2 linked regions of the Gemmatimonas phototrophica genome follow. Each later gene encodes a partner of the first gene's protein in a complex. Links are inferred from orthologs where the notes say so. Each region holds a gene or a part of one and is shown on either strand. Other genes may lie near its edges.

What was found.
Region 2: the proteins of rpsG (region 1) and tig are in contact, whole or in part, in a crystal structure (PDB 3GTY), measured with the Thermotoga maritima proteins. The link is inferred for Gemmatimonas phototrophica from one-to-one orthologs. Residues at the interface, in WP_004081843.1 of Thermotoga maritima: Lys34, Lys52, Lys55, Glu59, Arg62, Gln63, Glu66, Asn67, Lys69, Val71, Arg95, Ala109, Lys110, Lys111, Gly112, Arg113, Pro114, Glu117, Glu121, Ile124, Ala125, Tyr127, Asn128, Asn129, Thr130, Gly131, Lys135, Asp139, Arg142, Met143; in WP_004081061.1 of Thermotoga maritima: Glu122, Val124, Val129, Leu130, Tyr133, Glu188, Gly259, Ile262, Tyr263, Glu266, Ser270, Glu273, Gln274, Glu277, Arg308, Gln311, Ile312, Ser315, Tyr316, Glu325, Arg329, Arg336, Leu363, Phe366, Trp367, Arg373, Leu377, Arg381, Leu384, Glu387.

What each region holds. Positions count from the first base shown.
Region 1 is NZ_CP011454.1:1,233,652-1,243,224, forward strand. The notes cover bases 1-2,818. They hold rpsG (30S ribosomal protein S7), read left to right. Parts: upstream 1-1,083; coding sequence 1,084-1,554; downstream 1,555-2,818. Other genes in these bases: GEMMAAP_RS05100 (serine/threonine-protein kinase), read right to left, coding at 1-285; rpsL (30S ribosomal protein S12), read left to right, coding at 680-1,087; GEMMAAP_RS05115 (LamG domain-containing protein), read left to right, coding at 2,012-2,818. Also shown: more of GEMMAAP_RS05115, read left to right, coding at 2,819-2,830; GEMMAAP_RS05120 (tetratricopeptide repeat protein), read left to right, coding at 3,132-4,466; GEMMAAP_RS05125 (glycosyltransferase), read left to right, coding at 4,463-6,007; wecB (non-hydrolyzing UDP-N-acetylglucosamine 2-epimerase), read left to right, coding at 6,004-7,200; GEMMAAP_RS20810 (PEP-CTERM sorting domain-containing protein), read left to right, coding at 7,453-8,307; fusA (elongation factor G), read left to right, coding at 8,877-9,573.
Region 2 is NZ_CP011454.1:2,890,320-2,901,814, forward strand. What follows is about bases 4,116-7,108. They hold tig (trigger factor), read left to right. Parts: upstream 4,116-4,986; coding sequence 4,987-6,231; downstream 6,232-7,108. Other genes in these bases: GEMMAAP_RS12265 (phytoene desaturase), read left to right, coding at 4,116-4,932; GEMMAAP_RS12275 (ATP-dependent Clp protease proteolytic subunit), read left to right, coding at 6,270-6,884; GEMMAAP_RS12280 (cytochrome P450), read right to left, coding at 6,955-7,108. In the rest of the region: GEMMAAP_RS12240 (NADH-quinone oxidoreductase subunit B), read right to left, coding at 1-90; GEMMAAP_RS12245 (NADH-quinone oxidoreductase subunit A), read right to left, coding at 94-459; GEMMAAP_RS12250 (phytoene/squalene synthase family protein), read left to right, coding at 995-1,978; GEMMAAP_RS12255 (carotenoid biosynthesis protein), read left to right, coding at 1,991-2,953; GEMMAAP_RS12260 (hypothetical protein), read left to right, coding at 3,083-3,373; more of GEMMAAP_RS12265, read left to right, coding at 3,418-4,115; more of GEMMAAP_RS12280, read right to left, coding at 7,109-8,346; GEMMAAP_RS12285 (hypothetical protein), read right to left, coding at 8,354-9,103; ATP-dependent Clp protease ATP-binding subunit ClpX, read left to right, coding at 9,384-10,646; lon (endopeptidase La), read left to right, coding at 10,682-11,495. UniProt on the Bacillus subtilis protein: Involved in protein export. Acts as a chaperone by maintaining the newly synthesized protein in an open conformation. Functions as a peptidyl-prolyl cis-trans isomerase.

The sequences.
Region 1 (9,573 bases):
GATATAGGGCATAGAGAACCACAACAGCCCGGCATCGTCCCCAGCGGCGAGCAGGGGCACAATGTGCGGATGTTGCAGCTGGGCGGCCAGTTGGATTTCCCGCCGGAACCGCTCCACGTTGACGCCAGCCGCCAGATCGGGGGGGAGCACCTTCACGACCACGCGGCGTCCCAGGGCGATTTCCGTAGCCACGAAGACCCGGGACATGCCGGCGCCCCCCAGTTCCCGCTCTAGGCGGAACTCGGACGCGAGGGCAGCCTGCAGACGTTGTTGGAAATCGCTCACGACACGACACTCACGGAAACGGACGGCACACGGGTCCCACTGATGTTACGTCTGAAATGGTACCGATGTTACGACACCGCCGCCCAGGCGAAGGTGTCCCCCCAGCAGACGCCAGCACCCGCACCTCTCACCGTCGTGGTTGTCTCGCCTCCCCCTTTCGATATCCATCGCACCGCCCGCCTCCCACTGTCTCACCTCCCAGTCTCACCTCCCAGTCTCACCTCTCCAAAACCGGTCCGGCCCGCGCGCGATGCCTGCCCCCCGTTGACCCGGCCGCCTGGGCTGGTTAAGCTCAGGGTTCTGTTCCGTGCCGTCCCCTCCCGGGGGCGATCCACGTAGAAGTCGGAGTACGAACTCCCCGTTGGCCGACCAGCCAATGGGCTACCAACATCTGATGCCTACGATCAACCAGCTGGTCCGCCGCGCCCGAAAGGACGTGGTGGAGAAGTCCAAGGCGCCCGCGCTCAAGAGCAATCCGTTCAAGCGTGGCGTGTGCACCCGCGTCTACACCACGACGCCCAAGAAGCCCAACTCGGCGCTGCGCAAAGTTGCGCGTGTTCGTCTCACGAACCAGCTCGAAGTCACGGCGTACATCCCCGGCGAAGGCCACAACCTCCAGGAGCACTCCATCGTGCTCGTGCGCGGCGGCCGTGTGAAGGACTTGCCGGGTGTGCGTTACCACATTGTACGCGGTACGCTCGACGCCTCGGGCGTCAACGGCCGTAACCAGAGCCGGTCCAAGTACGGCACCAAGCGTCCCAAGAAGGGCGCTGCGCCCGCCGCCGGAGGTAAGAAGAAGTGAGCCGTCGCAAGAGTGCCGTAAAGCGTACCGTGCTGCCTGATGCACGCTATGACAGCCAGACCGTCTCCAAGTTCATCAACAACCTGATGATCCAGGGCAAGAAGTCCACCGCCGAAGGCATCTTCTACGGCGCCATGGACATTGTCGAGGCGAAGACCAGCCAGCCCGGCGTGGGTGTGTTCAAGCAGGCCTTGAACAACCTCAAGCCCGTCGTCGAAGTCAAGAGCCGCCGCGTTGGCGGTGCCACGTATCAGGTCCCGGTCGAGGTCCGTCAGGATCGCCGCACCGCGCTGGCCATGCGTTGGCTCATCAACTACTCGCGCGACCGTAACGAGAAGTCCATGCCCGAAAAGCTGGCCGCCGAAGTGCTGGCCGCCGCTCGCGGCGAAGGCAATGCGATCAAGAAAAAGGAAGACACCCATCGCATGGCCGAAGCCAACAAGGCCTTCGCGCACTACCGCTGGTAAATCCGGCGCCGGAGTTTCTCCCCGCCGTCAGCAGCGCCCCGGATGCATGCATCCGGGGCGCTGTTTTTTGTTGTGACAGCGCATGGAAACCCGAAGACAGATCTGTGATCCCGGACACCGCGCCCACGCCCGAATGGCCCTACTTTTCGTCCGTGTGGGACCAAGGTCCATGTCACCCTCCCGGCACAAAAATCACGCCCTGCCGATATGCCCAGAGGGAATCGGCGTTTCGCCACGGGCAATCGTTACGAAGCCGGACGAACTGTTTTGATAGCGGCCTGGAGTGTTGCGCCGCCGTACGCGTTGCGTCACGTTAGTAGAAGTGCGCGGGCCCCGATTCCGGGGTCGCGAAACGGCAAACCTGGTGAAAGCCAGGGACGCAAAGCTACAGGGCTTACTCACACCACACGGTGTGGCTGCCGGCTGAGCTACCGAACGATCACAGAGGGATCAGGTCATGCGTACTGCGAAGATGCAGTCGGTTGTTGGACAGGTACGGAGACTGGGCGGAGTCGCCGTTGGCGGTGCTCTCATGCTGCTCGCATCCTGTCGGCCGGCGGTGTCGAGCGCCACGCTCAGCGCCGATATGGGCGCGGTCACAACGGCCGACGCCATTCTGGCCAACCCGGCCCGCCGCGATGACGCCAACCGCGTCCAGATGCTCCGGACGGCCAATCGCCTTCCGCGGGTGGCCTTCCCCCGAGTACGCCCCGACTGCCTGACCCAGGGCGAAGACTTCGGATTGTGGACGGTCCGCTTTGACGGCTACGGGTGCGTGGTCGTGAGCGGCAAGGGCAATCAGGGGACGCTGGCCATGGGCCCCAAGTCGGCCGAGAAGGGATGGCAGACCCACGCCCCCATGGTGCTTGGCCCCTCGTACGGCGACCACCTCATGCTCCACGCGCGGGTGGAAACCACCGCGCAGCTGCGTGATGGACAGCCGAATCCGTGGGAAGTGGCCTGGGTTATCTGGCAGTATGAAGACGATACGCGCTTCTACTACTTCATCCCCAAGCCCAACGGCTGGGAACTGGGCAAGCGCGATCCGGCCTACCCAGGTGGCCAGCGTTTCCTGGCTTCTGGAAATCGTGAGAAATTCCCCATCGGGAAGGTCTACGATGTCACGATCGTGCAGGACGCCGACCGCATCGCCGTCTTTGTCGATGGCCGAGAGGTTGTGCGCACACGCGACGCCGAACAGCCGTACAAGAAGGGACGGATCGGCATCTATGCCGAAGACGCCGCCATCAAAGTGCACGCGGTGCGGGCGCTCTAGCCTCTTTCACCGGTCGCCGGTTGCCATCCCTCGCCAACGCGCCACACCTCACCGTGTGGCGCGTTCCTGTTGGAGGCGCCCCGCGCCCCGGAAGGTGTCGGTCACTTCACTTGGGCGGCCAATGGCCTAACCCTTAGGTTGTTGCAACTGGCACAGCGGTGACGCGCACCACATTCCCGGCGTCTATCGCGAAAGTCACGCTCCGGGTAACGTTCCAACCGCTACCGGCCCTGCCGACCTCTTCGGCTGGTCCTCGGCAACGGCGTCCCGAGGCCGGCCAGCGTACCCCTCCTCCGTCTCCGTGCTGCTCAATCTTCGTGGTCTCCAGGCGCGCCGCGGCGTCTCATGTGCGGCCGCAATTGTCGTGGCGCTGGCCAGCATGTGGTTGGCGCCAATGGCCGTCGCCCAGGCGCAGGATGCGCCTGCAGATCGGTACGCCACCGCCATGAACGTGGCCTATGCCGCCCGCCAGCGTGGTGATACCGCCAGCGCCCGCGAGTACTTTACCCGCGCCATTGCGGTCGATAGCACCCAGGCGGCGCCCCACATTGAGCTGGGCTACCTCGAGCTCGCTGGCGGCAACAAGCCCTCGGCGGCTCGCTGGTTCTCGCAGGGCGCGGCGCTCGCCCCGCAGAACGCCGATGTACGTCGGCAGTTGGGCTATGTGCTCATTGATCTGCGCCGGACTGACGACGCGATCAAGGCGCTCGAGAGCATCGGGACCACCCCCAGTGGCTACACCGATCGCGACCGGTTGGCGTTGGCGTACTTGTATGACAGCGCCACGCGGAACGCCGAAGCCCTCGAGGCGTTCCGGGCGGCCGCGCTCAGCGCCGATACCGGCGTGGCCAATCCGGCCCGACGTGCGCTGCGCGTGAAGGGGGATGTCGGGACGGTGCTCTTCTCCGAAGGCTACCTCGCCCCGTTTTACCAGTCGCGTTTCGATAACGCCATTGGCTTTGGCTTTCTGCGTCACGGCATTGAAAGCGGCGCGTCCTGGGCGCCGGCGGCCTACACGTCGTTGCGCGTGACGCGGGACAGCAAGTCTACGGGCGGCGGCGGGCAGTCGCGCGTGCTTTCCGATAACGCGGCCATCCTTGCCGGTGGGGTCCGTGTGCGCCCCTGGCACGGACCGTTATGGCTGTATGCAGAAGCGGGCGGGGCGTATTCACTTCTGACCAATGACACCACCAGCTGGCGCCGTGATGTGCGCGCCGGTGGTTATCTCATTGCCCAGGATGAGCGTCGGCTGGTACGCGATGCCAACTGGAAACTGCTCACCGACATTGCGGCCGATGTGAGCTGGTACGAACGCTTCGACAAGAACGTGATTGGCTACGCGCTGTTGCGCGAAGGCGTGCGCTTTGGCACGCCCGGCAAGCTGGCGCTCGATCTGTTTGGGCGCGGCTGGGTGGGATACGACAGCCGCGGTGACTTTTTCAACCGGGCCGCTGAGAGTGGCGGTGGTGCCGCGTTGCGGGTGGGGCCGCATTTCGTGCTGTTTACTGAAGGCATTTACGGACGATTCTTCGAGCAGCCGACGCCCGGGGTCAAGCGTCGGTATCAGGAGTGGCGTGTGACGGCCGTGTGGGGATGGCGGGCGCTCAAGCCCCTTCGTGAGGGGGGCGCACGATGACCGGTTTGGAAATGGCCGTCATTGTCATCGCGGTGTTCTACCTGATCTTTGCGATCGATGACCTGTTGTTCGATGTGACGTTCTGGTTGGGCAAGATCTTCGGCTGGTGGAAGCGCCCAACGGTGACGGTCAAGGAACTGCGTGACGTGAGCGAGTGGCGTATTGCCATCGTGACGCCCGCGTGGAAGGAAGACGACGTCATCGCGCGCATGCTCCTGTATAATCTGCCGCGACTGGACTACCAGCGGTATGACTACTGGATCGGGACGTATCAGAACGATCCGGACACTCGTCGTGAAGTGGACAAGGTGCGCGCGATCTATCCGAACGTGCGCAAGGTGACCACGACCAACGATGGCCCCACCTCCAAGGCGGACTGCGTCAACACGGTACTGCAGGCCATTGTGGAGCATGAACAGCGGGCCGGCCTGCGCTACGACCTCATCGTGTTTCATGATGTGGAGGACCTGGTGCATCCGCAGGAGCTGCGGTTGCTCAACTGGTACTTCCGCAACGATGACGTGGACTTCGTGCAATTGCCCGTGTTGTCCACGCCGCCGTTCTGGTATGACTTCGTGGCCGGTACGTACATCGACGAATTCGCCGAGATGTACACGAAGAACATGTTCGTCCGTGAGAAGGTCTGGGGCTTCGTGCCATCGGCCGGTGTGGCCACGTGTGTGCGCCGGACTGTCATTGATCAGCTCATGGAAGAGCGTAACGGGACGCCGTTCGCGACCAATTCGCTCACCGAAGACTACGATCTGGGACTTGGTCTCACGGTGCAGGGGCGTCCCACGCGGTATCTGCATCAGTACGTGCAGATCGACGAAGATGACAAGAATTCGGAAGAACTGATTGCCACGTGGGCTCCGTTCCCCCAGACGTTCCGTACCGCGGTGCGTCAGCGCACGCGCTGGATGGCCGGCATCGTGTTTCAGGGGTGGGAGCATTGGGGCTGGCCCAAGGGGCTCAGCTGGCTGCTGGCGCACGATCGTCGTGGCCCGCTGGGCTATCTCGTGGTGCTCGCCGGCTATCTGCTGCTGCTGTACTTCGTGGCGTACGAATGGGTCCGGGTGTTTTACGATCGTGGGCTTCCCGAAATGCTTGAAGAGCCATGGTTCGCGTGGCTGTTCTGGATCGGGTTGTTCTTCATGTGCAACCGCCTCATTCAGCGCGCCATCAGTACCGGCAAGCTGTACGGCTTTGGTCAGGCGCTGCTCTCGATCTTCCGGACGCCCTTCTCGAACATCGTGAACATGGTGGCCACCTTCCGGGCGGCCAATCAGTACTTCAAGTCGCGTCGCACCGGTATTCCCATGAGCTGGGACAAAACCGAACACTCATTGCCGCCGCAGGTTGGCGCACAGATGCGTCTCGGCGAGAAGCTCATCGAAGACAAGAAGCTCACCACGCAGCAGCTCGTGCTGGCGCTCAAGGAGCAGCGCGAAAAGGGTGGTCAGCTGGGCGCCATTCTGGTGAAGCAAGGTGCTGTGTCACGTGACGATGTGGAAACCGTTGTGAGGAATACCCGCGCATGAGCAAATCCCGGTGGTTGACTCCCATGCGCGGCGGCGCCCCCGCCGTGCGTGCCACGCCCAATGTGGCGGTGATCGTGGGCACCCGTCCCGAAGTCATCAAGATGGCGCCAGTGGTACGGGCGCTGCGGGCGTCCACCAGCGTGACCTGTACGGTGGTCAGCACGGGGCAGCACCGTGACCTGCTGGTGCGCGCGTTCGAAGACGTGGGGCTGGTGCCCGACATCGAGCTGTCGCTCATGACGGAGAATCAGTCGCCCAGTGCCTTTGTGGCGCGCTGCATCACCGCGCTGGACGACGTGTTTGCGCAGAACAAGCCGCAGGCGGTTCTGGTGCAAGGCGACACCAGCAGCGCCTGCGCCGGGGCCATGGCGGCCACGTGGCGCTCCATCCCCGTGGGGCATGTGGAAGCCGGCCTGCGCTCCTTCAATTTTCAGGAGCCGTTCCCGGAAGAGTTCCACCGTCGCGTGGTGGGTGTGGCAGCGCAGTGGCATTTTGCCCCCACGCCGGAGAGCCGCGACAACCTGCTGCGCGAAGGCGTCCCCATGCACCGCATCTTCATGACCGGCAATACCATTGTGGATGCCGTGAAGCAGATGGATGTGTCGCGCCCGTTCGAAAATCGCCTGCTGGATGCGGTGCCCGAGGGGCGCCTGGCGCTCGTTACGGCGCATCGGCGGGAGAACCAGGGCGAGTCCATGCGGGATATCGCCCGTGCCGTCAAGCGGCTGGTGGCGGCCGTGGCGGACTTGCAGGTGGTGCTGCCGCTGCACCCCAATCCCAATGTGCGCGGGCTTTTTCAGCAGGAGCTGGGGGATACGCCGCGGGTGCACCTGCTGGAGCCGCTCAGCTATCCCGACCTGCTGAAGGTCCTGCACAAGAGCACGATCATCCTGTCCGACTCGGGCGGATTGCAGGAGGAGGCCCCCAGTGTGGGGCGTCCCATTCTCATTTTGCGGGAACGCACCGAGCGCCCGGAAGTGGTGCAGGTGGGGGCAGGCATTCTGGTGGGTACCGATCCCGATCTCATCGTAAAGGAAGCGCTGTCCATTTTGTGCGACCCGGTGGTGTACGAGCGCATGGTCACGGTGCCCAACCCGTTTGGTGACGGCAAGGCGTCGGCCCGCATCACGGAAATCCTGGAGTCCTCGCTGTGCGAGGAAGCGGATTTGCCGGTGATGTCGATGGTGCTGTAACCTTCACGTTATGGTTGGGTCTGCTGGCATGAAACCGCAGACTGTGGGAAGTTCGCAGCAACCTGTCGCACGGTGTGGGCGCCAAGCCACACGCGATGTGGAGATGTGGGGGTGAAAGGGCAAGAAAGCCCTCTCAAAAGGTGGATAAGTCGTTTTATGGTAGAGCTCGGCATGTGGCACGGCTTATGCTTCAGTTAGGTAGCAGGTGGTCCGAACGCTCGGCGCCACAATAAACTCAGCAAGGGTTTTCCAATGCTTCGCACGTCGTCCCGTATCGCCACAACCGTTCGCCTTGCCATTGGTGTGAGCAGCGTTCTGCTTGCGTCCACCGAGGCCGCTGCGCAGACCTATAGCGATTTCGGCTCGGTGACTACCGCTCCTACGAGTGGTGTCTGTAAGAACTGGGGCAATGAGGGGTTCGGCCCGAAATCTGGTGGCCTCACCTGGTACAACGCGTACCTGCTCAACGTGCCCGAATACTTCAATTGCTGGACAAAGGCGCCAGCGGTCACCGGGTATCCGTCCAATTCAAAGCTGGCGATCCTGACGTCGACCCCCCTGCAGGTCCAGATGGATACGTTTAATCCGTTCTTCCTGCACAGCCTCAAGGTGGGATCGGGGTGGACGAACGACGCGATCCTGACGCTGAACGGCTACATGGGTGACGTCAACAACAAGACGCTGCAGTTCAGCCAGACCCTGACCAATCTTGACGCGAACGCCCCGATGGCGGATTCGTGGAAGATCGACAATCAGGGGAAGGCCATTACCTACTTTACCCTCAGCGTCAACTACAATCTTGCCGGCGCTCCAGCGTGGAATCCGGTGGATGCGAACTGTCTGTACGCGACCGCCCCAGCTGACGTGGCGAATTGCGCGGTGCCGGCGTGGGGCCAGGACCCGTACAACTCCCGCCTCTATCAGTGGCAGGTTGATCGCTCCATCGGCATGGGGGCCAATGCCCGTACGACGCTTCCCTACCAGACCATTTGGGTCGCTGGGGTTGAGACGTCTTCGGTCGTCCCCGAGCCGAGCACCTATGCCCTGATGGGCGCGGGTCTGCTGGCGCTGGGTGTGGCCTCGCGCCGCCGCCGGAAGCAGGGCTGAACATATTTTGGAAAGGGGCTGGCCAGACTGGTCGGCCCCCTGGGTAAGAACCGCGCCGTCCGGAGCTGGTCCGGACGGCGCGAAATGTTTGGAGGGGAAGCAGTTGGACGCCGAGTGGCGTATATCGGCGGTTCCCGCGGGTTGACTTCCGGCCCAGGCTCCCTCATGTTAGGTGTCTGCCCGTAAACGCCTCAAAAGGGCGTGGTCTGGCAACCCCAACGTAGTCTCGCAACACAGTCGGCGGATCTGCAGCCGACCCCTTATGGGCCACCGCGGTTTCAGGGTGGGGCGCCACGCCCGGCAGTCTTTGGGTAGGCACGCTGTTCCGGCACGGCATCGTGATGATGACGCGCTCCCGACAAGCAACGCAGCCAATTCAACGTCGCATCTGGAGTCCGCAGTTCTCTGGAAGTGGCGCGCTTGGGTCCCCACTCGTGCAGCAGCGGCGAGCGTACCCGGCGACAGCGGATGGATACCGCTCCCAATCCGGGAGGCCAGGTCCAGCCGTTTTTTTGCTGGTTCACTTTTGTTCTCTTACTGCGCTGCCCTGGCGGCGCATACCGAAAACTATGCCGCGTACCACCCCGCTCCAGCACTACCGCAACATCGGCATCATGGCCCACATCGATGCCGGCAAGACGACCACCACTGAGCGCATCCTGTATTACACAGGCAAGTCGCACAAGATTGGTGAAGTCCACGATGGCGCCGCCACCATGGACTGGATGGAACAGGAACAGGAGCGCGGCATCACGATCACGTCGGCCGCGACGACCTGCTTCTGGATGCGTCATGGCCAGGCCCACGACAAGGGCGCGGGTCCGGAATTCCGCATCAACATCATCGACACCCCGGGCCACGTGGACTTCACCGTCGAAGTGGAGCGTTCGCTCCGCGTGCTCGACGGCGCCGTCACGCTGCTCGACTCGGTGGCCGGTGTAGAGCCGCAGACGGAAACGGTATGGCGTCAGGCCGACCGGTACCGTGTGCCGCGCATGATTTTCTCGAACAAGATGGATCGGGTGGGCGCGAACTTCGATCGCTGCCTGGCCATGATCCGTGATCGCCTGAGCAAGCGCGCGTTCCCGCTGCAGCTGCCGGTGGGTTCGGGCGAAACGTTCACGGGCCACATCGACGTGCTCGAGCGCAAGCAGTACATCTTCCACGACGAGACGATGGGCAAGACGTTCTCGGTGGTCGATGTGCCGGCCGAGTTCAAGGACGCCTGCGAGCTCGCGCGTCACGAGGCCATTGAAGCGGCCGTCG
Region 2 (11,495 bases), 1.7 Mb from region 1 along the record:
CGTGGCCGCCTTGGCCTGAGGCTCAACGGCGGGACCGGTCGAGACAGCCCGTCCGGCCGCATCGACAATGGGGAGGCGCTTCCCGTACATCGACTACTCCGTCACCGCTTCGAGGATGCGCGCCTTGTAGACGTAGAGCAGGCACAGCACCAGCAAAGCCGTAAACAAGAAGAACGTGAACACCATGAACCCTGAGAGCGGCCGTGCGCCCAGGGTCCAGATGAACAGAAACATCGTTTCGAGATCGAACAGCAGAAACGCGATCGCCACCGCGTAATACTTGATGGGGACCGCTTTGACGTTGAGGATATCCACGGGCGTCGCGCCACACTCGAAGGGTTCGAGCTTGGTGGACGTCGCGGCGGGCTTGGGGCCCAACAACGCGTTCAGGGTCAGCGCCAGGCCGACAAAGCCGACGATGGCGGAGAGATACAGCAGAAACGTGATATACGGCGTCATCGAGCAGGCACTGGGGAGTCGGGCCTGGTACTTGGCGGGAATGACAAAGGGCTGCGCCCGGGATCCCGAATGGTAATGGGGTGTACCGGTCGGCAAGCTGATCTGCCAGATCCGCCAACGTGAACCCGGGGACAGCCTCCGTCAAGCGGCATCGCTCGGCGGCCACTGCCCGCGGGAAGCAGAACAGAGGCGGGTGGACCGAATTGAGGGCATCGGGGAATGCCCGACCTCGAGGTCGTACCTGCCTAACGGCTCCCCGTCGCCCGACGCTGAGCCCTGACTGCCACACTATTGTCACAAAAAGTTGACAGACAAGGTGTCAGCCTATGTTGACAGTTGGACCAAGCGGTCGCAGGTTCATTATTATGCCCTGTGTCCTACCGCGACCCTGCCATAATCCGCAGGAACCCGAGGCGGCGTCCGGCGTTAAGCTCGTGCCGGACGGCTCATCCGATTCCGCGTCCATGTGTGTGCCATCCTCATCCCTGCCTCACATCGCTTCGATGAAATCTCGGCGTCTCCCGAGTTCGGTGGCATGATCGCACCCGCTTCGCTCAACGATGCGGCGGAGTGCGCCCGTATCACCATGGCTCATGCCCGCACCTTTTCGCTGGCCAGCAAGCTGCTGCCCCCAGAGAAGCGTCGTGCGGCTTATGCCCTGTACGCATTCTGCCGCGTCGCTGACGACTTGGTCGATCAGGCGGATCACGACAATCTCGGCGCGTTACGGATCGAGCTCGACGGCTACCGTGATCAGTTGCAGGCGGCCCTTGATGGGCGCCCGGCTGGCCCGATTTTTCGTGAAATGGCGTGGGTCACCCGGGCCTACGATGTGGCGCCGGATCCCCTGTTCGAATTGCTGGATGGGGTGGGGCGCGACCTCGAAGCGCACACCTACGCCACGTGGCCTGAGCTTGAGCAGTACTGCGAAGGGGTGGCCAGTTCGGTGGGTGAGATGTGCACCTACGTCTTTGGCGTACCGGCCGGGCCCGCCATGCGTACCAAGGCAATCCAGTATGCGCGTACCCTTGGCACCGCCATGCAACTCACCAATATCCTGCGGGATGTGGGTGAAGATGCCCACCGCGGGCGCTGCTACCTGCCGGCCGAGGACATGGCCCGCTTCGGACTGACCGCCCAGGACGTGCTGTCCCGCGACCCGTCGCTGGCGCGGAATCCGTCGTGGGCCAAGCTCATGGCCTTCGAGGTGAGCCGCGCCCGCGCGCTGTATGCAGCGGCCATGCCGGGCATTGCCCTGTTGGAAGCGGATGCCCAGCGGTGTGCGGCGGCCTGCGCCAACGGCTATGCCGGTATTCTGTCCGCGATCGAGGCACAGGGCTACGACACCATTTCGTCGCGGGCGCGAATCGGCCGCCTGGCGCGCGTGGGCATCCTGTGGAATGCGTGGCGCTATCGTGCGCCCACGCCCGACCTGTCGGCGCTGGGCCACGGCCCGCGCATCGTGTGGGAACCCAACACCGCGTCGTCCAACGCCGACGCGCTCGTCCGTCTCGCCTGAGGTGCAGTAGGTATGACCCCTTATACGGATCTGCAGGACACCTCGAAGTCGACGCTGTTCAAGATCGCCTCGATCACGCTGCTGGGCCATCTGTTCTTCAGCGCGTTTTCGGCGTTCGCCTTCGCGACCTTTCTCCTCCCGCCCTATCCGGACTGGCTCCAGGAACCCCAGAACCAGAAGGTGATGGCCATGGGGTACGCGTACGGGGGCGCCACGACGGTGACGCTGGGCGCCATCTCCGGCCTCGCGTTTCTGGCGTACGCCGTGGGCATGCGGAAGGCATTGATTACCTTCGGCATCTCTTTTGTGCTGGCCTTTACGTCGGAGTACGCAGGCACGGTCACCGACTATCCGTTCGGCGCGTACGAGTACACCAGTCAGCTTGGCTACAAGTTGTTTGAACGCGTGCCGTTCAACATCCCGACGTCGTGGTTCTACATGCTGGTCGCCTCGCTGGCCATTTGCGGGCGCTTCCTGCCGGCCAAGGATGACAACACGTCGAAGTGGTGGTGGGCCTTCGTCGGCGGCGTAGTGCTCACGCTGTGGGATGTGTCGATGGACCCGGCGATGGTGAAGACCAATCACTGGTTTTGGCAGATCGGCGATCTCTCCAACCGGAGCGCCTTCGAGCAGGCGATCGGCAACCCGATCTTCTTCGGCATGCCAATCACCAACTGGCTGGGGTGGCTCCTCACCGGAATCATCGTAGCCCGCGTAATGCTCATGGTCATCCCGCCGTCGGAATGGGTGGCCAAGGTGTCCCCGCACCGCCTCCCGATTGCGCTGTACGCCATCAACGGCCTGCTGCCGCTGGCGATCTGCTTCCGCTGGGACATGGTCCCGGCCGGCGTGCTCGGAACCATTGCCATGGTGGTGCCGCTCTGGGCGGCGCTTCGCAACGACCCCGCGCCGCTGACCAGCCTTGGCACCGCTCCGTTGAGCCGGGTTGGCGACGGCGCGCTCAGTTCCCGATAACCATAGACTGGGCAGTCTGTACCAGAACGGCCGGGCCCCAGCCCGGCCGTTTGCAATTCGTCCACGACCCCATAGGGGTTTTCCGGGCACACAGCACGATTGGTGTGCGTTAGCCTTTACGACTGCGGTATGGATCGCCTCGTTCCCATCTTCGATTCCGATGCACTGCCCATCGGCATTCTCGTCCTCATTGCGGTAGAGGCGCTGGTGCTGGTGATCTGGCAGCGGCGCAACCCCGACTCGGTGCTGGGGCGGCCCAACATCGCCCGCATTGTTTCGTTTCTTGGCGCCGGCGGTTCGCTCGTGGCGGCCATGATCTTTCATCGTCGTCCCGATCCGTCACCCGAGGGGTTTGCCGTTGCGATGTTGTGCGCAATGGTCATTCACCTCTGGCACATTGCCGTCCTGCTGAAGCGTTAAGCACGCATCCCGCAGGCGTCACGATCCCTCAGAGCACTTCGGTTATGCGCATTGTTGTCATCGGTAGCGGATTTGGCGGCCTCGCCGCCGCCATTCGCCTGCAGGCCCAGGGGCACCAGGTCACGATTGTCGAGAAGCTCGACAAGGCGGGCGGCCGTGCCTACGTCTTCGAACAGGACGGTTTCAGCTTCGACGCCGGTCCCACCATCATCACGGCGCCGTGGGTGCTGGACGAACTGTTCGCACTGACCGGGAAGAAAACCGAGGACTACATCAAGCTGGTGCTGCTGAATCCGTTTTACAACATCCGGTTCGAAGACGGGTCGGTGTTCCACTACAACGGTGACAAGGAAGACCTCGTTCGTCAGGTGGGCGAATTCTCGCCGCGTGACGTGCAGGGCTACCAGCGGTTCCGTGAAAAAGCGTGGGACATTTTCAACACCGGCATGTCGCTCATCGACAAGCCGTTCCTGACGATGGGTTCGATGTTGCGCGTCGTGCCCGATCTCATTCGCATGCGCGCCGATGTCTCCGTGGCGGGGCTGGCCGGGAAATACATCAAGGACGAGCGCCTGCGGCAGGTCTTCTCCTTCCACCCACTCCTGGTGGGCGGCAATCCGTTTCGTTCGTCCAGCGTGTACGCACTCATCCACAAGCTGGAACAGCAGTGGGGCGTGATGTTTGCCATGGGAGGCACGGGTGCACTCGTGCGCGCCCTGGTGCAGGCCTTCGAAGATCTTGGCGGCGAGATTCGCTACGAAAGCGAAGTGCAGGAAATCCTGGTGGACGAGAAGCGTCGGGCCAGTGGCGTGAAGCTCAAGAATGGGCAGCAACTCAAGTCTGATGCGGTGGTGTGCAACGGAGATCTCGCACAGGCGTACCGCACGTTGCTGCCACCAGCCGTGCGTCCCAGCATGCCCAACCGGAAGGTGGAGAACCTGCGCCACAGCATGTCGCTGTTCGTCATCTACTTCGGCACCAACCGCAAGTATGACAACATCGCGCACCATGAGATCATCATGGGCCCGCGCTACAAGCATCTGCTCGAAGACATCTTCGAAAAGAAGATTCTGTCCGACGATTTCTCGTTGTACCTGCACCGCCCGACTGCCACCGACCCGTCGCTGGCGCCGCCGGGGCACGATTGCTGGTACGTGCTCTCCCCCGTGCCGCATCTGGGGAGCAATACCGACTGGGAAGCGGTGAGCCAGCGTTACCGCGATCGCATCATGCAGTACCTCGAAGATCGCTACGTGCCCGACCTGCAGAAGCACATCGTGACCGAACGCCGCATCGACCCGCGCTATTTCGAATCCACGCTCAACAGCTACATGGGCAGCGCCTTCGGTCCCGAGCCAGTGCTCACGCAGTCGGCCTACATGCGCCCGCACAACCAGAGCAAGGACATCCCGAACCTGTATTTCTGTGGCGCCGGCACCCACCCGGGAGCTGGCCTCCCCGGCGTGATTTCCTCGGGCAAGATCGTGGCCGAGCTGATTGGGGGGGTCCCCGCCAAACGGGCGGCGCCCTCCCCTGCCCCCACCCTGCAGCCGGTGTAATCGCTGCCCGGTGGGGGTCTACTTCCGCTCCCTTCCCCCACTAGATTGTTCGGGATGAACATCACAATCACTCCGACCGAGACCGCTGGTGTCTCGCGGCGCCTGCAGATCACGGTGCCGGCCGACACCGTGGCATCCTACGAAGACCAGGCGGCGCGCAAGTACGCGACGCAGGTCCGCCTGCCGGGCTTCCGTCCCGGCAAGGCCCCGCCATCCATGGTGCGCAAGAAGTTTCCCGAGGCCGTGCGCCAGGAAGCCATTGAGCTCGTGATCAACGAGGCCTTCCGCGAAGCGATCGAACGCGAAGGGCTCAAGCTCGCCGCGCAGCCGCATGTGCACGACGTCAAGGCCGAGCCCGGCCAGGCGCTCGAGTTCGAACTGCACTGCGAAGTGCGTCCGGAACTGGCCCTCGACAAGCTCGACGGTTTTGCCGTGACGCGCACCGAAACGGCCGTCACCGACGAGCTGATCGAAGAGCAAATCGAACGCCTGCGCGAACAGAAGGCGGAGTGGACGCCGGTGGAAGACAAGGCCGCGGAAGGTGACATGGTCACCGTGCTGCTTTCCACCGCCGAAGCAGACGGTTCGCTTCCCGAGGGCAAGGAATACCGCCTCGTGCTCGGCGGCGGTCAGGCCATTGCCGGGATCGAAGAGCTGGTCATGGAAACGGCCCCTGGCGCCACCAACGAGAAGTCGGTGCGCTGGCCCGATGATTTCCCCGACGAGACGCAGCGCGGCGTGTCCAAGCTGGTGCGGGTCGTTGTCAAGGACGTCAAGCGCAAGGCGCTGCCGGCGCTCGACGACGCCTTCGCTCGCGAAATCGGCGACTTCGACACCATCGACGCCCTGCGCGCCGCCGTGCGTGTGGACATGGGTGAGCACAGCAAGCGCGAGTCGGATGCCGACGTGCGCGGCCAGCTCATCAAGCAGATCGTCGAGGCCAACCCGTTTGACGTGCCCAAGGCGTGGGTCATGCAACTGGTGGACGGGTACATGCAGATGTACGGCGTGCCCGACGCCCAGAAGCAGACGTTTGCCAAGGAATTCATGCCGATGGCCGAGAATCAGGTGCGTCGTGACCTGATCATCGACACCATTGCTGAACGTGAGTCTCTCGCCGCCAGCGCGGCCGAAGTGGACGCACGCGTGGAAGATCTGGCCAAGGCCCGGAACGCCGATCCCGGTCAGGTGTACGCGCAGCTCCAGAAGCAGGGAAAGCTCCAGGAAATTGAACGCGAAGTGACCGAAGAGCGCGTGTTCGCCTGGTTGCTCGAGAAGAATCCCGTGACGGCGGCGTAAGCCTCCGTCTCCGCAGTTACCCGTAAGGAGAACGAAGCATGGCATCGATCTACATGCCGTACATCATCGAGCGCTCGAGCCGTGGCGAGCGCACGTATGACATCTTCTCGCGCCTGTTGATGGATCGCATCGTGTTCCTCGGCTCGCCGATCAACGACGACGTCGCGAACATCATCATTGCGCAGATGCTCTTCCTCGAGGCGGACAACCCCGAGAAGCCCATTCACCTGTACATCAACTCCCCGGGTGGCTCGGTCTCGGCCGGCCTCGCGATGTACGACACGATGCAGTTCATCAAGGCCCCCGTGCACACCACGTGCATGGGTATGGCGGCTTCCATGGGCGCGTTCCTGCTCTGCGCCGGCGCCGCCGGTCACCGCAGCGCGCTTCCGCACAGCCGCATCATGATTCACCAGCCGTCGCAGAACGGTGGCGGTGGCTCGGCGTCGGACATTGAGATTCAGGCCAAGGAAATCCTGTATCTCCGTTCGAAGATGAACGAACTCATGGCCAAGCACACCAACCGTCCGGTGGAGCAGATTGAGCGCGACACGGATCGTGACCGCTTCATGAGCGCCGAAGATGCCAAGGTGTACGGTCTGGTGGACAACGTCATTCAGCATCAGGCGGAACTGGTTCCGGCCACCAAGTAACACCGTACGACCTCGCGACAACGAGGCAAACACAACGGCCCCGCACTGTTCGTGCGGGGCCGTTGTGTCGTTAGCGGGCGGTCACCCGCATCTGGATTTCCGTTGCCGGCCTGGTGGTGAGGCGGGCGTACGGCCGCACCGTCTCCGGATGCAGTGTGGTGAAGTCAAACCGGCGCACCAGCCGGGCGATGATCAGCGCCGTTTCAATGGTGGCGAACGCGGCCCCTACACAAATGCGCGGCCCGGCGCCGAACGGCAGGTACGAACCTGGCACCTGCTTCGATTCCCGCTCCGGAAGAAACCGGTCGGGATCAAAACGGTCCGGCATATCCCACAGCTTTTCGTGTCGATGCATGCTCCACGGCGCAATCATGAGCATGGTTCCGCGCTTGACCTTGCGGCCGTCGATCTCCGTGTCCTTGCCGGCCACACGCGGCAGAAACGTAATGGGCGGGTAGAGGCGCAGCACTTCGCGGAAGAAATTGCGAACAAATGGCAGACGCTTCGTGTGCTCAAGCAGCACGGGACCGTCACCCACAACCTCCGCTACCTCGGCGCGAATGCGGGCGGCGAGATCGGGACGTTGCGACAGAATGAAAAACGCCCAGGTCAAGGAACTCGCCGTGGTCTCGTGCCCAGCCAGGAAGAACACCCCCAGCTGGTCGATCAGCCCTTCCCGATCGAAGGGCTCACCCGTTTCGGCGTCGCGCGCCTCGAGAATGGCCCCGGCGATATCGTCGAACTCCGGGTGCTTGAGGCGTTCATCGAGCATGGTACCCAGATGCATGCGAATGCGGGCGCAGGCCTTCCGCACAGGCTCCGGCTGCTGGTGCGGCGACCAGGGCCTGTCCCACAGCATGCGCTTGATATCGATGCTCCCCACCTGCCGTTCGAAGCGCATGAAGTCATCAAAGACCTCCTGCGACGCTTCGCCTCCCAGCGGCACCGAGAAGATCGTGCGCGTAATGACATCGGCCGTGAGGTGGCTCATGGCGGCATCAAGTGAAAACGGCTGCGCACCGGCGGCCTGCTCTTCCAACCGATGCTCGTAGTCGTCTACCGCAGCCGCCATGAAGTCGAAGGCGCGATTGATGCGCATATGCGAGAACGCGGGGTCCACCATCTTCCGCTGCCGCCGCCAGGTATCGCCACTGGTGACGAACATGGAGTTCCCCACGAGATCTTCCAACGCCTCCACGAACAGGTCGTTCTTGGGGAAGGTGTCGTGGTCGGTGAGAATGCGGTTCACCCAGACCGGATCGTTGACGAGCAGGATCCCCCGCCGGGTGTAGCCAAGAGGGGTGATCATCTCGCGATAGGCGAGATCCGGCAAAAGGCTGAGCAGGTCCTTTTCCCGGCGCCACATGAGGCGCAACAGTGAAGGAACCGGTGGGCGCGGCGTAGGCGCCGGCGGGCGCCAGAGAGGCCCCGGAGCCGTTGAATCCGGTTGGGGAGGGGTCACGGGTGTCTCAGGCCTTGCTGGTCGCGCCAGCCGGTGCAGAGCGCGGCCGGCGGAAGGCCAGGCGCAGACGTGTCTGCTGGTAGATGATGATCACCAATCCCACACCGAGTGGGATGGCCCACATTTTGGGATTGAGCGCGTTGCCGGGGTTGAGCCGCACAAAACCGAACGCCATGAATGCGGTATACACGGAGATACCGGACCCCACGATGCTCTTGATGTGCTCCAGCTGGTACGCAATGCGACTGGGCTCAGGGGTATAGATGAACCACAGATTGGTCAGCCCCGACGCAATGCCCACCAGCGAGAAGCCCATCATGAGCGTCTCATTGATGAGCCACCCCCGATAGGCGCACACGAGGGCGGCAAAGATCGTGAACACGTTCAGGGACACATTGGCCCAGTGCCGGTTGGCCGGGTGGTTCTTCTTGTTCCGGATGGTGGCGATCCCATGCCAGACCAGATGGATGGTCATGATGGCGAGGTACAGCATCATCCAACCAAAAATCCCCTCAATCCGCGACTGGGGCCAATTGAGCGCCACCTGTTTGGGGTGGGTGACGATGGGGGACAGCAGGGTGGTACTTGCCATGCCAATGGCCATGCTGGCGGTCACCAACATGAGCCGGGCATACCATTCCCCGAACTTCCGGTGGGTCGGGCTCCCCTTTTTCCCAAGCACGGGGATCCAAAAGAGGAGCAACCCCACCGCGCCGGTGGTGACATGGACGAACAAGAAGCCTTCAAAGGGCCACATACGGAACCTTTGGTACCCTGTGACGGGGTGCGGGGTAAAACGGGGGAGGGGACAAAGTGGGGCGGCCCGGTCGGTAACGCCATCGTGAAGCCCCTGACACCAACTTGACCCGGCTCGTGTTTTTCCGGGAGGGTGCCGACACTCTCAAGGAAGCCGTTTCGCTTGACCCTGCGTAGCCTGCGGGGTTAACTCTACCATCCGTGCAGCCGTGTCGCGCTGCATGTCCCAATGCTGTGCGGGGCCTGCCTGAGACCCCGTCCGCTCACCGTACCGGATCGCCATGTCCCACGACAAGCATCTGCGCTGCTCTTTTTGCGGAAAGTCCAAGGACGCCGTCCGGAAGTTCATTTCGGGGCCCTCGGTCTATATCTGCAACGAGTGCATTGCCCTCTGCAACGAAATTCTCGCCGAGGACGAAGAACGCGAGGTCGCGGAATCGATCACGCAGGTTCCTACCCCGCGTGAGATCAAGAACATCCTCGATTCGTACGTCATCGGACAGGATCAGGCCAAGAAGGCGTTGTCGGTGGCGGTATACAACCACTACAAGCGCATCAACGCCGCCGGCACGGCCCGCGAAGACGATGTGGAGCTGGACAAGTCCAACATCTTGCTCATCGGGCCCACCGGCACCGGCAAGACGCTGTTGGCACAGACCCTGGCCCGTATCCTCGACGTGCCGTTTACCATTGCCGATGCGACCACGCTGACCGAAGCGGGGTACGTGGGCGAGGACGTGGAGAACATTCTGGTGCGGCTGCTGCAGGCGGGCGACTTCAATGTCGCCGAATGCGAGCGCGGCATCGTCTACATCGACGAAATCGACAAAATCGCGCGGAAGTCGGAGAACCCGAGCATTACGCGCGACGTGTCGGGTGAAGGGGTGCAGCAGGCGCTGCTCAAGATTCTTGAGGGCACCGTCGCCAGCGTCCCGCCGCAGGGCGGCCGCAAGCACCCGCAGCAGGAATACATCCAGATCAACACCAAGGACATCCTGTTCATCTGCGGTGGCGCCTTCGATGGGCTCGAAAAGATCATCGAAGCCCGCACGGGCAAGCGTCAGCTCGGCTTTGATGCCAAGAAGGGCGACAGCAAGGTGGTCTCGATCAAGCAGACCACTCCCAAGACGCCGTTTGCCGAAGTGGAGCCGGACGACCTGCTCCGGTTTGGGATCATCCCCGAGTTGGTGGGCCGCCTGCCGGTGTGCGTGCCGCTCGAGGCGCTCGACGAGGATACGCTCGTGAGCATTCTCAAGGAACCGAAGAACGCGTTGACCAAGCAGTATCAGCGCCTCTTCGACCTCGAGGAAGTGAAGATCACGTTTGAGGAATCGGCGCTGCGCGCGGTGGCCGCCAAGGCTCTCAAGCGCGGTACCGGGGCGCGCGGCCTGCGCGCCATTCTTGAGGAAACACTCCTCGACACCATGTTTGAACTGCCGACCCGCGACGACGTCGTGGAGGTCCGGGTGACGGAAGCGTCGGTACAGCACGGCGGTCCCCCGCTCCTCGAAATCGCGCCCAAGCGGCAGAAGAAGGAAGCCTGAGTACGCAACGCACTTCGAGGACCGGCAGCGTAAAGCTGCCGGTCCTTCCGCTTCGCGACGTGGTGTTGTTCCCCCACGTTGCCATGCCGCTCCTGATCGGGCGCGACGCATCGTTGGCGGCCGTCACGGCTGCCCTTGATGGCAATCGGGAAATTCTGCTGGTCACGCAGCGCAATGCCGACGTGAACGTTCCGACCGGCACCGACCTGTACCGCATTGGCGTACGCGCCCGCGTGCAGCAGGCCTCGCGCGTCTCCAACGGGACCACGAAAATCCTGGTGGACGGGCTGGAGCGGGTGAAGGTGACCCGATTCACCTCGGCCAACGCGCTCGCGCGCACGAAGGGCGCCAAGGCGGGCACGCTGCTGGAGGCGCGCGTGGAGTCGCTCCCCTTCAAGCGGGGACGGGGTGGATCCGGTCCGCAGGGCAGTGAAACCACGCACGCCCGCATTCGCCATGCGCTCTCGCTCTTCGAGGAATACACCGGCATGCAGCGCCGGCTTCCTCCCGAAGTCGTGGGGCTGCTGCAAGGGCTCGATGACGAAGAACGCATTGCCTTCGGCATTGCGGCCCATCTGCAAATCCCCATCGAGCAGCGACAGGCGCTGTTGGGGGCCACCTCGTTGTCCGAACTCTCCGGACAGCTGGTGAATATCCTGGGCGCCGAGCTTGACCTGCTCAAGCTGGAGCGCAAGATCGACGAACAGGTGCGCGGTTCGCTCTTTCAGAACCAGCGCGAGTTCTTCCTGCAGGAACAGTTGCGGGCCATTCACCGCGAGCTGGGCCAGGAAGAAGGTGATGAGTTTGAGGACATGGCGCGGCAGATTGCTGAAAAGCAGCTCCCGGAAG